Linked DNA regions of Saccharophagus degradans 2-40. The main gene of each other region encodes a partner of the protein of the gene in region 2 in a complex. Links are inferred from orthologs where the notes say so. Each region holds a gene or a part of one and is shown on either strand. Other genes may lie near its edges.

Evidence for each region.
Region 1: the proteins of glnK (region 2) and SDE_RS10840 are in contact, whole or in part, in a solved structure (PDB 2NS1), measured with the Escherichia coli proteins. The link is inferred for Saccharophagus degradans 2-40 from one-to-one orthologs.

The regions. Positions count from the first base shown.
Region 1 is NC_007912.1:2,640,470-2,647,122, forward strand. Bases 1,915-4,791 are described here. They hold SDE_RS10840 (ammonium transporter), read right to left. Parts: upstream 4,063-4,791; coding sequence 2,767-4,062; downstream 1,915-2,766. Other genes in these bases: SDE_RS21310 (NINE protein), read right to left, coding at 1,915-2,582; SDE_RS10845 (DUF4124 domain-containing protein), read right to left, coding at 4,285-4,770. In the rest of the region: SDE_RS10820 (MotA/TolQ/ExbB proton channel family protein), read right to left, coding at 1-23; SDE_RS10825 (2,3-bisphosphoglycerate-dependent phosphoglycerate mutase), read right to left, coding at 362-1,051; SDE_RS10830 (DUF2061 domain-containing protein), read right to left, coding at 1,061-1,249; more of SDE_RS21310, read right to left, coding at 1,488-1,914; SDE_RS10850 (transglutaminase TgpA family protein), read right to left, coding at 4,800-6,653. UniProt on the Escherichia coli protein: Involved in the uptake of ammonium/ammonia (NH(4)(+)/NH(3)). Transport is electrogenic. Following sequestration of NH(4)(+) at the periplasmic face, NH(4)(+) is deprotonated and neutral NH(3) is transported into the cytoplasm.
Region 2 is NC_007912.1:289,633-296,180, reverse strand. The notes cover bases 1,812-4,583. They hold glnK (P-II family nitrogen regulator), read right to left. Parts: upstream 3,481-4,583; coding sequence 3,142-3,480; downstream 1,812-3,141. Other genes in these bases: SDE_RS01230 (TorF family putative porin), read right to left, coding at 3,568-4,275; SDE_RS01240 (ammonium transporter), read right to left, coding at 1,866-3,101. In the rest of the region: SDE_RS01255 (DUF484 family protein), read left to right, coding at 1-556; SDE_RS01250 (hypothetical protein), read right to left, coding at 686-925; SDE_RS01245 (P-II family nitrogen regulator), read right to left, coding at 1,231-1,569; urea ABC transporter ATP-binding subunit UrtE, read right to left, coding at 4,661-5,356; urea ABC transporter ATP-binding protein UrtD, read right to left, coding at 5,380-6,141; urea ABC transporter permease subunit UrtC, read right to left, coding at 6,141-6,548. UniProt on the Escherichia coli protein: Involved in the regulation of nitrogen metabolism. Regulates the activity of its targets by protein-protein interaction in response to the nitrogen status of the cell.

The DNA.
Region 1 (6,653 bases), 2.4 Mb from region 2 along the record:
CCAGAAGCAAGGATTGCAAACACGTTAGAAACTCCTAATTAAGAGAGATACGGTAATAAATTGGCGCCTATGGTAACCGAAAAACCGCTATAAATCTTCGGAACTGTTGAACAAAACAATCAAACTATTAAGCGCTACCCGAATACTTGTAGCAACCCTGTCGGGCCATTAAAGTGCTTTAAAAACCGCTACAGTGTGCAGACAGTCATGCGCGCTTTAAGTTTCTCGCATGCTTTAAACTCATAACCTCAACAACACTGTAGCAGCGAAGCTTATCCTTTAACGGCAGCATCGCAATTAGGGCTAAGAAGGGCCTGTTTGTTACCCCCACTTAGTTAGCCCTAAATTTCAATCGACTGAGCTAAATATAACGCCAACTAGAACACCGGCCATGCTTGTTTATATTTAGCTCAATAGGTATACCCGTTGGAATTTCAAACCCTTCCACCTCTTGTACACTCATATTAGCTAAGTACATGATTAAAGCCCTTAAGGTATTGCCATGTGCCGCCACCAACACAGAACTATTATTACGTATGCTTGGCAATACCTCTTTCTGCCAGTAATTTACTGCGCGTATTTGGGTATGCTTTAGCGACTCTACACTGGGTAAGCTGGTCGGCTCTACCCCGTCATACTTGGTATCAAAGCGCGCGTGCATTGGGCTAGCTAGCGGCATAGGTGGCGGCATATCTTCAAACCCTCTGCGCCAGCGCCATACCTGCTCTGCACCTACTTGCTTAGCCAATGCCTCTTTACTTTTGCCTTGCAGCACACCGTAGTGGCGCTCGTTAAGCTGCCAACTTTTTGTTAGCGGTACTTGGCAATTAAGGCTTTTAGCGATAATGGACGCGGTTTCTGTGGCCCGCTGCAATACCGAGGTATAAATACGGTCAAACTTTAGGCCTAGCTTTGCCAAATTACTTGCCGCTTCTGCTGCTTCCTTGCGCCCCAGCGGGGTAAGCACAGGGTCTGCCCAGCCAGTAAAGAGGCCTTTCGCATTCCATTCGCTTTGTGCATGGCGAATCATTATTACCTTTTGGTCAGTCATAATAATCACCTACGCAACTACGCTTGGACGAGCTGCAATTCGCGCCCAAGCGCGCTCGTGAAAGAAGTAGGCAACACTGTTTACCGCTGGCTCTACAATTGCTACTAAGCCCCCTACTACAAAGTCACCAGTAAGCATCCAAGCAACGCCAAACGCGATAGTGAAGTGCATTGCGGTGTAGGAACATGTTTTCTTCATGGCGAAACCCTCTTTTCTGTTTGATTTCCTACAGAATAATGAGAATCACTTTCAAATAAAATTTAATTAAAGAAATACTCATAATAGGTAAAACCTATTAAAAAGGTAACCGGCTATAACTAAGCTAATCTAAGCGGTAAGCAGAGAATTTGGGAGGGTGAGTATTAGCTGGCGCACTAACAACGGTCGCCAGCTAAATCAAGAGAGGTTGTTTTGCCTTAGTTTGCCTTAGCTTCGACTAATTCTTACGGCATGCCACAGGACGATACATATTAGGCAGCGATCCTCCCCTACAATCCCAGCTAGCGGAAAAGATTTTACCGTTTCGCGTATTAAACTGGGGCGTTAGCGTAATTGAATGAGACTCTTGGTTTGCTGTAAACGGGTTAAATAAAAGCTCAATTTCACCGCCCTCAACTACTTTAATGCTATTTAAGTGCGGACTAGTCGCCTTTAGGTTTATTCCTGCATCTAAGTTGCTATTTGGAACAAAATTAGATGAAACGGCAGTCTCTTCGACAGCCACTTGCCACGCGCGAGCTTCCGCCAAACTACCAGCTACTTTTGCTCGAATTGTGTAATCTTGATAAGCAGGTAAAGCAATCGCAGCTAAAATACCTACAACCGCAATAATGGGGATTATGGCAATAAGCGCAATAACCAAACCGGAACTCGCTGGTTTATCACCATACTTTTCATCCCAGCGCTCCTTCGAGCAGGCCCAGAAATAAATCGCTTCCACCAGCGAAATAAAGCTCGATAAGAAGAAAATAAAATAGAATGGTATATAAAAAATACCCCACCACTGCCCCAGATAAAAACGGTGCACACCAAATCCACCGAGGAAAAACGCCAGAAAGCCTGCAACAACTTTGCTCCGCCCAGTACCAGTTGCCATTGTCGCCCCACAATTTATGCAGACTCGCTGCTCAACCGGCATTTGGCTACCGCATTGGCGACAGAAAACTTGTTTACCTACTGGGGCAGCCGGTGCTTGATAGATATTATCGGCGGTGTCGTGCTTACCTGCTGAATCGCTACTCGCGTGTTTTGATTCACCATTCGCTTGGGGTAGATTGTCCGCTAGCTCTAATTCCACCACAATAGAATCGTCTACAAGTTCTGCTTGTAAGCCACAATCAACAATAGCCGCTTCTAGTTTTTTTGCCGTAGCTTCGTCTACCGCCCTTTTAATTATTGCTCGTTTCTTATTTTGCAGGTTTTGAGCCTGCTCCGGTGTAAGCCTAAATTTCGCTGCTAATAGCGCGGCCGCCTTTGCTACCTGCTCCTCTGAGTCCAATACGTTAATGATATATACGTCGTATAAGGCCATATGTTCGTTCCCTTTGTATCCCTTGCGTTATTATTAGATTCGTAAGCATCTAAATACACTATGCAAACTTTCGCGTCAAAAAAAACTTTGGGTTACCTTTATTTGTCAGGCAGAAAAAAGCCCTCGCGTGGAGGGCTTTTTGATAGCTAGTTACTTGTAGCGACTAAAGCGAGAACAAAGTAGATTAAAGTTTATAACCTGCTTCGTCGTGTAATACTAAGTCTAACCCTTGGGTCTCTTCATCTTTGTCGACACGTATACCGCCTGTAATCCAACCGGTAACTTTAATGATGATGTAGGTCATAACCGCTGTGAACACAATAGTAGTAATGACACCCACAAACTGAGACCAAACCTGCGCACCCATTGTTTCTATTCCATCTGCGAAACCGTGGCCAGAGAAAGCACCAATACTTGTAGAGGCAAATACACCGGCAAGCATAGTACCCAAAATACCGCCAACGCCGTGCACTGGGAAAACGTCAAGAGAGTCATCAATAACTAGTTTGCGTTTGATTAACTGGGTGGCATAAAAACACACTACACCAGCGGTTATACCAATGACTAACGCACCACCAGGGCCAACAAACCCAGACGCAGGTGTAATAGTACCTAAACCTGCAACCATACCGGTAACAATACCCAACACGCTTGGCTTACCAAACTTGAGCCATTCGATGGTCATCCATGCTAACGAACCGGCAGCAGCAGATATGTGCGTAACCAGCATTGCCATGGCGGCATCGCCACCCGCGCTTAGCGCACTACCAGCGTTAAAACCGAACCAGCCTACCCACAACATACCCGCGCCTGTTACGGTCATTGTCATGTTATGCGGGGGCATCGGCGTATGTGGAAAACCATTACGATTGCCAATCATAAGTGCAGTTACCAGTGCAGCTACACCCGCAGTAATATGCACAACAGTACCGCCGGCAAAGTCGAGTACACCAAACTGGCTAGCTAACCAACCGCCGCCCCACACCCAATGACAAACAGGTGCGTAAACAAGAGGTATCCATAAAACGGTAGAAATGAGCACCGAAGAGAACTTCATACGCTCTGCAAATGCACCCACAATTAACGCAGGGGTGATAATCACAAAGGTCATTTGAAACATAGCAAAGAGTGGCTCGGGTATATCGCCAGACATTGAATTTTTACCCATGCCATTAAAAAAGGCTTTGCTTAGGTCTCCAATAATCATATTGCCTTCAGAGAAAGCGAGGCTATAGCCGAATGCAAACCAAATTAACGATGCGATACACGCAATGGCGAAGCATTGCATAAGCACACTTAGTACATTTTTTGTGCGCACCAAACCGCCGTAAAAAAGCGACAGGCCGGGCAACGTCATAAAGAGTACTAAAGCAGTAGCGGTAAGTATCCATGCGGTGTTTGCACCATTTAAGTCATCTGCTAAGGCAATACTTGGCAATAGCAGTGCTGCCAATGGCAACGTGCGAAGAAGGGGTTTCATCAATGGGACCTCTTTTGACGAGATATTATTGTATTTTTTAAATATATTGCGTCCATCTGCTCTGTTGGCGATTGAACGAATATTTGCACCAGTTTGGACTATTTGCTTGCACCATATGCAGTAATGCGCACAGCTACAGAGCATTGCAACCAATCAAAGAAAGATACCATAGGATGCCAAACATGCACACCCCATATTGGGCCACGCTAATTTAGAAAGACTTTAACCACAATCATCGTAATAGTTGCATACATTATTTAAGCATTCATCTAACTCACTACCGCTAGCAGCCGAGTCTGCTTGCCTCAACCCTCGCGCGGTGCGCTTCAAAGGCGGGGCAGGATAAGCGGCAAAACACTGATCTCGAGTTTCGATTGAGTCACCACTCCCGCCTTGTGATATCCCTGCTTCACGCTTAATACGCGCTATTTCTGCTTCAGAATCCCACTCGGGTTCTTCAACTTGCTCTGCCTCGACTTCTGCGGCTGCCGCGGCTTCGGCTTCTTCTTGTAATTCCAAAGCATCACGCTGAATCGTTTCAACCTGAATATTCTTATCTTTAGGTGGTCTATCCCCGTAGTGAACCTTACCGTTTTCATCCACCCACTTTACTATCGCGCCTTGCGAGTGAACGGCACCGCTCACACCGGTAATAATAAGCAGGGCCGAAACATACAGAACAAACTTTTTTCTGTTTCGTAATACCACAAACGCCTCCTAATGCATTCACCTAATAATTATGGCGGGCTCACCTTACTGTAGGGAAATACCTTCAGCACTGCTGCAAGCCGCTTCACTCCAACAGCGATATTTTCTGCCGAGCTTTGATAGGCCGCAGCATAAAATGAATCCCGCACTTTGAGCAATGGATCGGCCAACTCGGGGTTAGCCTTTGCAATGCGCTCAACAAATTGCGCCGCAGTCTCACCTTTTAAACGTGTATACCCCAATTTACAAAGCTTTTTTTCAAAGATATTGAACAGCTTCACTTCCGCAGGCTGACTAGCCCCCTTTTGCAGCATGGGAGCAATAAAATACATACATAACAACACTGCCACACTGCCAAATAGTGCTAGGGCTATACGCCAATATTCCGTGCCACCCAATAAGCGCTTAAACAAACTTTTTTGAGCATTGCTGTCGTAGGCCAAAACCTGAGAATGCCATAAGTAATTTATAGAATCCCATCGCATTTGCAGTCTATTCAATAGCGCAAACTGCTTAACAAAGCGGCCCTCAAGTTGCGCGGCCTCACTTTCTTCTACAGAATTAAAAAGGCCTTGCTCTATACGATTTGGAGCGACCACATGGGTGGGGTCAATTCGCTGCCAGCCTTTCCCTTCTAACCAAACCTCAGCCCACGCGTGCGCATCTGATTGCCGCACAAGTAAATAGTTTTCTATGCTATTTTGCTCGCCCCCCTGATAACCAACCACTACGCGCGCGGGAATATTGGCCAAGCGCATCATATAGGTAAAGCTACTACTAAAATGCTCACAAAAACCACGGCGCGTTATAAACAAAAACTCATCAATCGCATCACTGCCTAATGGCGGTGGGTTTAACGTGTAGTAAAAACTTTCTCTATATAAATCCAGGGCTTTTTCTATAATTTGTTGCTGAGTTAACCCACTTGCCAACCAACTTTCAACCAATTCTTTAGTTCGAGGGTTTAGCTCATCCGGCACCTGAAGAGATCGTTTAAGCTCATCCCGCCTTAAGCCTTCTGTTTGAAAACTATATTTTTGAGCGGATCGGATTTGGTATTGAATACGCTGAGTTACTGGTAGATTAGCGGAAAGCAATGCCTGAGGTTTAAAACCTATACTTACCGTGCTATTTAATAGCACCTCTGGAGCCATAAGGGTAAACAACCAACGCTGCTGGTGGGGTTCCATTAAAATAGAATATTCTACATATTCGCCTGCGGTTACAACCTCACTCGTTACCTCTTTGTTTGAGGATCTTGCGAAATCTGCAGCCTGCTGATACCGGTTTCGCTTCCAACGGCGACCGTCGTAATCTTCCAGCACTAAACCGCGCCAATATAAATCTTGCTGTTTGGGTATAACAGGTTCGGCAACATCTTCGTTACTACTAGTAAACGAAGCACGAAAAGCGACCGCGCTTGAGCGAATCAAATTGCTAATATCACCAGGGGCCATCGAGTCACTGAACCCAGTTGTGCCACTAGCATTATTTAATGGCACCGCCCATAACTGCCCCAACCTTGGCAACACAAGAAATAACACAACGGCTAAAGGTAGCGCCTGCAAGGTTAATTTGCTGGCATAAAAAAGCCTGTGTTTAATACGGTTTGCCACAAGGCTAAACACTGCAGTAAATGCTGCAATTATTACAACTAACGAAATAATGGCATAGAAAGCGGCAATAATAGTTTGATTAAAAAGTAACTGGGCAGCTACAGCCACAAAACAAACGTATAAAACGATAACCACATCTTTTTTAGTGCGCGCTTCTAATAGTTTTAAAACAAATGCGCACACTAAAAATGCAACAACCGGCTCTACCCCAAACCCACCTCGATAAGTAACCCAAAGCCCAGCAATACAACTAAGCCCTAAAAGAAG
Region 2 (6,548 bases):
GGTATCGCTAGTAGAGCGGCAGGTGTCTGTTTTACGCGATCGCAATATGGATATGCGCCAACGCCTAAGTAACCTGTTAGATAACGCACGCGAGAACGACCGCCTGTTCGAAAAAAGTAAGCGCCTTGTCTTAGCCCTACTGGAATGTAACGACCTAGGCGATTTAGTTGATGCCCTCTATTACAGCTTCGATAAAGAATTTAATATTCAACACACCCGCTTAATTATTTTTGGCAACCATCAAACCGTCCCCTCGACTGCAGCGCGCATAGAAAACCTGCATGTTGCACGCGATGTAATAGGCCGCAGAATTAAATCCCCCAAAGCGGTAAGCGGCGGCATTAAAGACGATGAGTGTAAATTTTTATTTGATAAAGACGCGCCCCACATTGGCAGCGCTGCAATGTCGGTGCTTATTCACAGCAAACCGCTAGGCGTATTGGCAATAGGCAACGAAGACCCTAAATTTTACCACTCTGGCATGGGCACAATATTTTTAGGCTATATAGCCGAAGTGCTAAACCGGCTTCTGCCCAAATATATAAAAAATTATTAAACCTCTGTTTACCGGCAAGTAAGCACTCACCCGCACAAAGGTATCACACATAAAAAACGGGCTGATGCACAACATCAACCCGTTTTTTATTGGCTAGCTAAGCGAACTCAACAGCAATAAGCGTTTACCTTAAATAGGTTGGCCGCCGTAGCTGGAAGTTGGCTTTTTGGGTGGATCTGCCACCACGTTGGCTGGAATCTCATTAATGCGACCGCCACTAGCTAAAAAAGCTTCCATTTCTGCCTGCAACCGAGCGCGCTCTGCCTCTTTGGCTGTAAGTGAATTACCGTATTCACCATACTCGCTCTCGCTGTTATCGTCTTCCTCAATTACGTCTTCTTCTGCAAAGAAATCGTCATCATCACTCATTACTTTTCACCTTCCGCTAAACCAAAAAACAAATCAAATAGACTTACTACAAAACACTACAAAATTCGTTAACAAGGTAACTACGCTTATTTTATAGCTCAGCCTTTGGTTAAACTCATCAAAATAATGCAATTTTGTTAGTCTTTTTTGTTCTAGATTTCGCTAAAAAATGCCGTGTTAGTTATTTTCGGTAATAAAAAACCAACACAAACGCGCCACACACCCCGCAAAATATACAGCTCAAATAAAAAAGGCCCCCGTTTGGGAGCCTTTAGTAGCTTGCAATAAAACTGGCCGGTTAAATGTTAAACCGCCTCTGGGCCAGTTTCGCCGGTGCGAATGCGAATCACCTCTTCGCACGGCGTAATAAAGATTTTGCCATCGCCAATTTTGCCGGTTTGCGCCGCTTTAGAAATGGCTTCTACGGCTTGATCAATAAGCTCATCACCCAATACTAGCTCTAATTTTACCTTAGGCAAAAAGTCGATAACGTACTCGGCCCCTCTATAAAGCTCTGTGTGACCCTTCTGACGACCAAAACCCTTAACTTCGGTTACGGTCATGCCTTGCACGCCAATTTCAGACAGCGCGTTGCGCACGTCGTCTAGTTTGAACGGCTTAATTACAGCTGTAATCAGTTTCATAGATAAACCCTTTATGCACCTGTGTGTACGATATTTTTTTATAGCAGAAGCGATTAACAGCCTAACAGGTGGCTAATCGGCTCTTTTATTAGTATTTCAGCTCTTACTTGAGGCGATTGTTCACAAAACAACCACCCACACTAAATCTGAATATGTTTGCTAAATTTACACCCTTATTGGGTGAAATACAAAAACTGCACTCACGCGGGGCATAGATTCGGCCAACCACAAACGCCAGACGAAAAAAAACCGGAGGCCTAAGCCCCCGGTTTTTTAATCAAACCCTAAGGTTTAGATTATTTGCCATTGGTGAATTCTGGGTAGGCTTCCATTCCGCACTCGGAAAGATCCACACCTTCGAACTCTTCTTCTTCGCTTACGCGTACACCGATCACTAGTTTGATTAAGAACCAAACAGCTAGGCTAGTACCAAATACCCAAGTGAAGATAGTTAATGCACCAATGATTTGACCGCTGAAGCTAGAAGCATCGTTAGTAACAGGTACTAACAACAAGCCCAACAAACCAACTACACCGTGAACAGAGATAGCGCCCACAGGATCATCAATTTTTAGCTTATCTAAAGTAAGAATGCTGAATACAACCAACAAGCCACCTAGGCCGCCAAACAAAGTAGCTTGTAAAGCAGATGGGGTTGAAGGCTCTGCAGTAATAGCAACCAAGCCTGCCAATGCACCGTTTAGAGCCATAGTTAAGTCAGCTTTACCAAACAGTATACGCGCCAAGATAAGTGCAGATACTAAACCACCTGCAGCGGCAGCATTGGTATTCATAAATACGATTGCTACTGAGTTAGCGCTTTCTACAGAAGCGGTAGCCAATACAGAACCACCGTTAAAGCCGAACCAACCCATCCACAGGATGAAAGTACCCAAAGTAGCTAAAGGTAAGTTTGCACCAGGAATCGCGTTGATTTGACCGTTCGGGCCGTATTTACCTTTACGAGCGCCCAATACTAATACACCAGCTAGCGCTGCAGCAGCACCAGCCATGTGAACAATACCGGAACCAGCAAAGTCAGACCAACCTAAGTCACCTAAGGTGTACATGCCAAATACAGAGTTTCCACCCCAAGTCCAACCGCCTTCCACTGGGTAAATAACACCACACATTACAACAGCGAAAGCTAAGAAAGCCCAAAGTTTCATACGCTCTGCAACCGCACCAGACACAATAGACATTGCAGTAGCAACGAATACAACCTGGAAGAAAAAGTCTGCAGAAGGTGCATAGCTAGCTGGCTCTTCTGCGCCAGTTACACCATCACCAGTGATAGTTGTTAAGAAGTAGTCGCCGCCGTACATAATTGCATAACCACATACAAAGTACATGATGCAAGCAATAGCAAACAGAGCAACGTTTTTAGTTAAAATTTCTGTCGTATTCTTTGAACGAACCAAACCAGCTTCTAACATTGCGAAGCCGGCGGCCATCCACATAACCAGTGCGCCACATACCAAGAAATAAAAGGTATCTAATGCGTACTGCAATTCAAATATGGAGTTTTCCATAGCAGTTCTCCGAGTTTTGGATTCTACTTATAAATTAAAATTAAAGTGCGTCTTCGCCGGACTCGCCGGTGCGAATGCGGATAACTTGTTCAAGAGCTGAAACGAATATTTTTCCGTCTCCAATCTTGCCGCTGTGCGCTGCTTTGCTGATGGTTTCTACAACAGAATCCACCTGATTATCTGCTACCGCTACTTCCAATTTAGTTTTTGGCAGAAAGTCCACTACGTACTCTGCACCACGGTATAGCTCTGTATGACCTTTTTGACGGCCGAAACCTTTTACTTCAGTTACTGTAATACCTTGCACACCAATTTCTGATAATGCTTCGCGTACTGCATCCAATTTAAAAGGCTTAATTACGGCAGTAATTAATTTCATAAGACTGCTCCTTATTTTTTTGCAGCTAAATTGGCTGCTGTTTAAAAAAACAGCCGGCACCTAATAAATAGATGCCGGCTGAATCAATTACTCGCCGATTGGCAAGCTGTATGAAACTACGAATTTAACATCGCCATCAACTTCGACCATATCGCCAGAATCTTCATCGATATCACCATCGTTAGACGATACTATTTTGCTTAAAGTAAAAGAAAGATTGTCATTGTAGGAGTAAGCAACATTTAAGTGTGTAGCTTCGTCAGTGTCACCACTATGACTACCCAAAAGTACATTAAACTTATCGAAAGTAGCATCCAAAGTTACGTAGCTATAATCGTCTGCACCTTCAACATTGCCGTAGTAAGTCAAGGCAACAGGGCCGTAACCTACAGAAATAACTGCATCCATTAAATCGCCGATATTGGTTTCTTCTAACTCAGCGGTATCTTCGTCGTCGAGGTAGCCAGCACCTGTTGGGTATACGTAGCTCCACAAGCTAACGTCGTAGGAGAAATCACCAACTTCACCACCGTAACCGATGTATAGGTCATACTCAGTCCCCGCAGCAGTATCACCAGATGAACCCCAAATACCAGTGTAGAAACCATTTTGGCTAAAGTTTAAATCACCAGATACAGCAGGAGTGCCTGTACCTAGGTCGTAACCACGCCACAAGTAAGTAGAAGCTACACCAACAGAAGCAGAAACTTCTGCGTTAGCAACAGGTGCCATAGCGGCAACAGCCATAGTTGAAGCGGCTACTGCAGTGGCCAATAATTTTTTAGTTGAGTTCATAATGCTTCCTCCAATAGAAGTATTTTTTGTCTAGTTTTAATTAAGTGTTCGTTGATAAACATAACGAGCGATCTTGCCTAGGTTTTAGCACTTTCCACGCCAACTTTAATATTCCTTTAAATATCAATAACTTAAAACATTAAAGCGCGAATTTTGATCAACACCAAAACTCGCAAGGCACAAATATGGTGCAATCCCCTATGGCATGCTCACCATATACGCACCAGAATGATTCAAACAGTTATTCACCATGCAAAATGTGACTAAAGGCGCCAAAATCTTTAGGTTTTTATCGCAAAATCATCTAACGGTGCACTTTTCATGGGTTTTGGGCCAAAAAAAAGCGCCCTCGAAGGGGCGCTTTTGGGTGCATACCTTAAAACAACTAAACAGTAAGGAACTTACGCACCTCTGTTTCATTCATGTCTGCCACATTTCCGCTCAGTGTTACTAGGCCTCTGTCCATAACGGCATAGGTGTCGCCCAGTGCACGAGCAAACTCAAAATACTGCTCTACCAATATAATGGCCATATCACCCTGCTGGCGCAGAATATCTATCACGTTATGTATATCTTTAATAATGGAGGGCTGAATACCTTCTGTAGGCTCATCTAAAATAAGCATTTGCGGCTGAGTAACCAAAGCGCGGGCAATGGATAACTGCTGCTGTTGCCCGCCAGAGAGGTCTCCACCGCGACGTGCAAGCATTTTGCGCAATACGGGGAACAAATCGAAAATTTCATCCTTAATTTTGCGATGGCCGCGCGGCAACGTTGCAAAGCCGGTTTGTAAATTTTCTTTTACGGTTAATTGCGAAAAAATTTGCCTACCTTGCGGCACATAAGCAATGCCCCGCTTGGCGCGGTCAGCGGCGGGTAATTTAGTTATGTCGTCACCATTCCAAATAATAGTGCCAGCACTTACTGGGTGCCGCCCCGTAACCGCCTGCATTAAGCTCGACTTGCCCACACCGTTGCGACCAAGAATACAACTTACTTTGCCTTTTTCTGCTTTTAAACTTACACCTTGCAACGCCAAGCTCGCGCCGTAATGCAAATTTATATTTTGTGCATCTAACATAATTTCACCAGGGTTACCCAAGCCTAGCGGCCCAGGTATACCTCCACAACGCGTTTATCACTAGACACTTTATCGAGTGTCCCCTCGGCCAGTACGCTACCTTCGTGCAGTACCGTAACCTTGCAATCAAGTGCACGCACAAAATCCATATCGTGCTCTACCACTATTACCGAGTGCTCTTGGCTAATTTCTTTTAGCAGTTTGGCAGTTTCCATTGTTTCGTAGTCGGTCATGCCGCCGGCGGGTTCATCCACCAGTAGCACTTCCGGCTCTTGAATTAACAACATGCCAATTTCTAACCATTGCTTTTGCCCGTGCGACAAGTTTTGTGCAAGGTCGTCGGTTTTTTCTGCTAAGCCAATTTGCTTAATAATTTCTTCAATACGTAATTTCTTGTCGTCGCTAAGTTTCCAAAATAAGGTTTGAAAAATACCGCGATTACCGGCCAAGGCAAGTTCCATGTTATCCCACACGGTTAAGCTTTCTATTACCGTGGGTTTTTGAAACTTGCGACCAATACCCATGTTGGCAATATCGGTTTCGTCGTGACGGGTTAAATCAATGGTGTCTTTGAATTTAACATCGCCCTCATCGGGTTTAGTTTTGCCGGTAATAATATCCATCATGGTACTTTTACCCGCGCCGTTGGGGCCAATTATGGCTCGCAACTCACCGGGGGCAATATCCAAAGACAAATTATTAATTGCCTTAAAGCCATCAAACGATTTGGTTACACCGCTTAGGTATAAAATGCTTTGTACTTTTTTATGTGAGGTCTCTAACATTATTTGGCCTCCTCGGTTACCGCTTGCGCTTTATTCGCCAATAGCTTTTCAACAAAACCAAGGGCGAGAAATTTTGGCTTTAACCAGGCAACTAAATTATCGAAGTACTTGGCACAGCCGTACAAGCTAACCAAAGCAAATATCAGCATGACAAAGCCATTTATATCCATGCCAAATAATTTACATAGCAGCATATAAAAGCTCGACGCCACAACACTAATAATAACCCCAACAATTACGCCGGCATTGGCATAAATGGTGGAAACAACAAAAATTCCGCCCAACATAAACAGCCACATTTCTGGCATAGCACCGGTGTAAAACGATTTAACGTAGTTAACTACCACAGCACCAATAACAGCACCGTACAAAGTACCACGCCCACCGAGCGCCACCCAAATAACAAT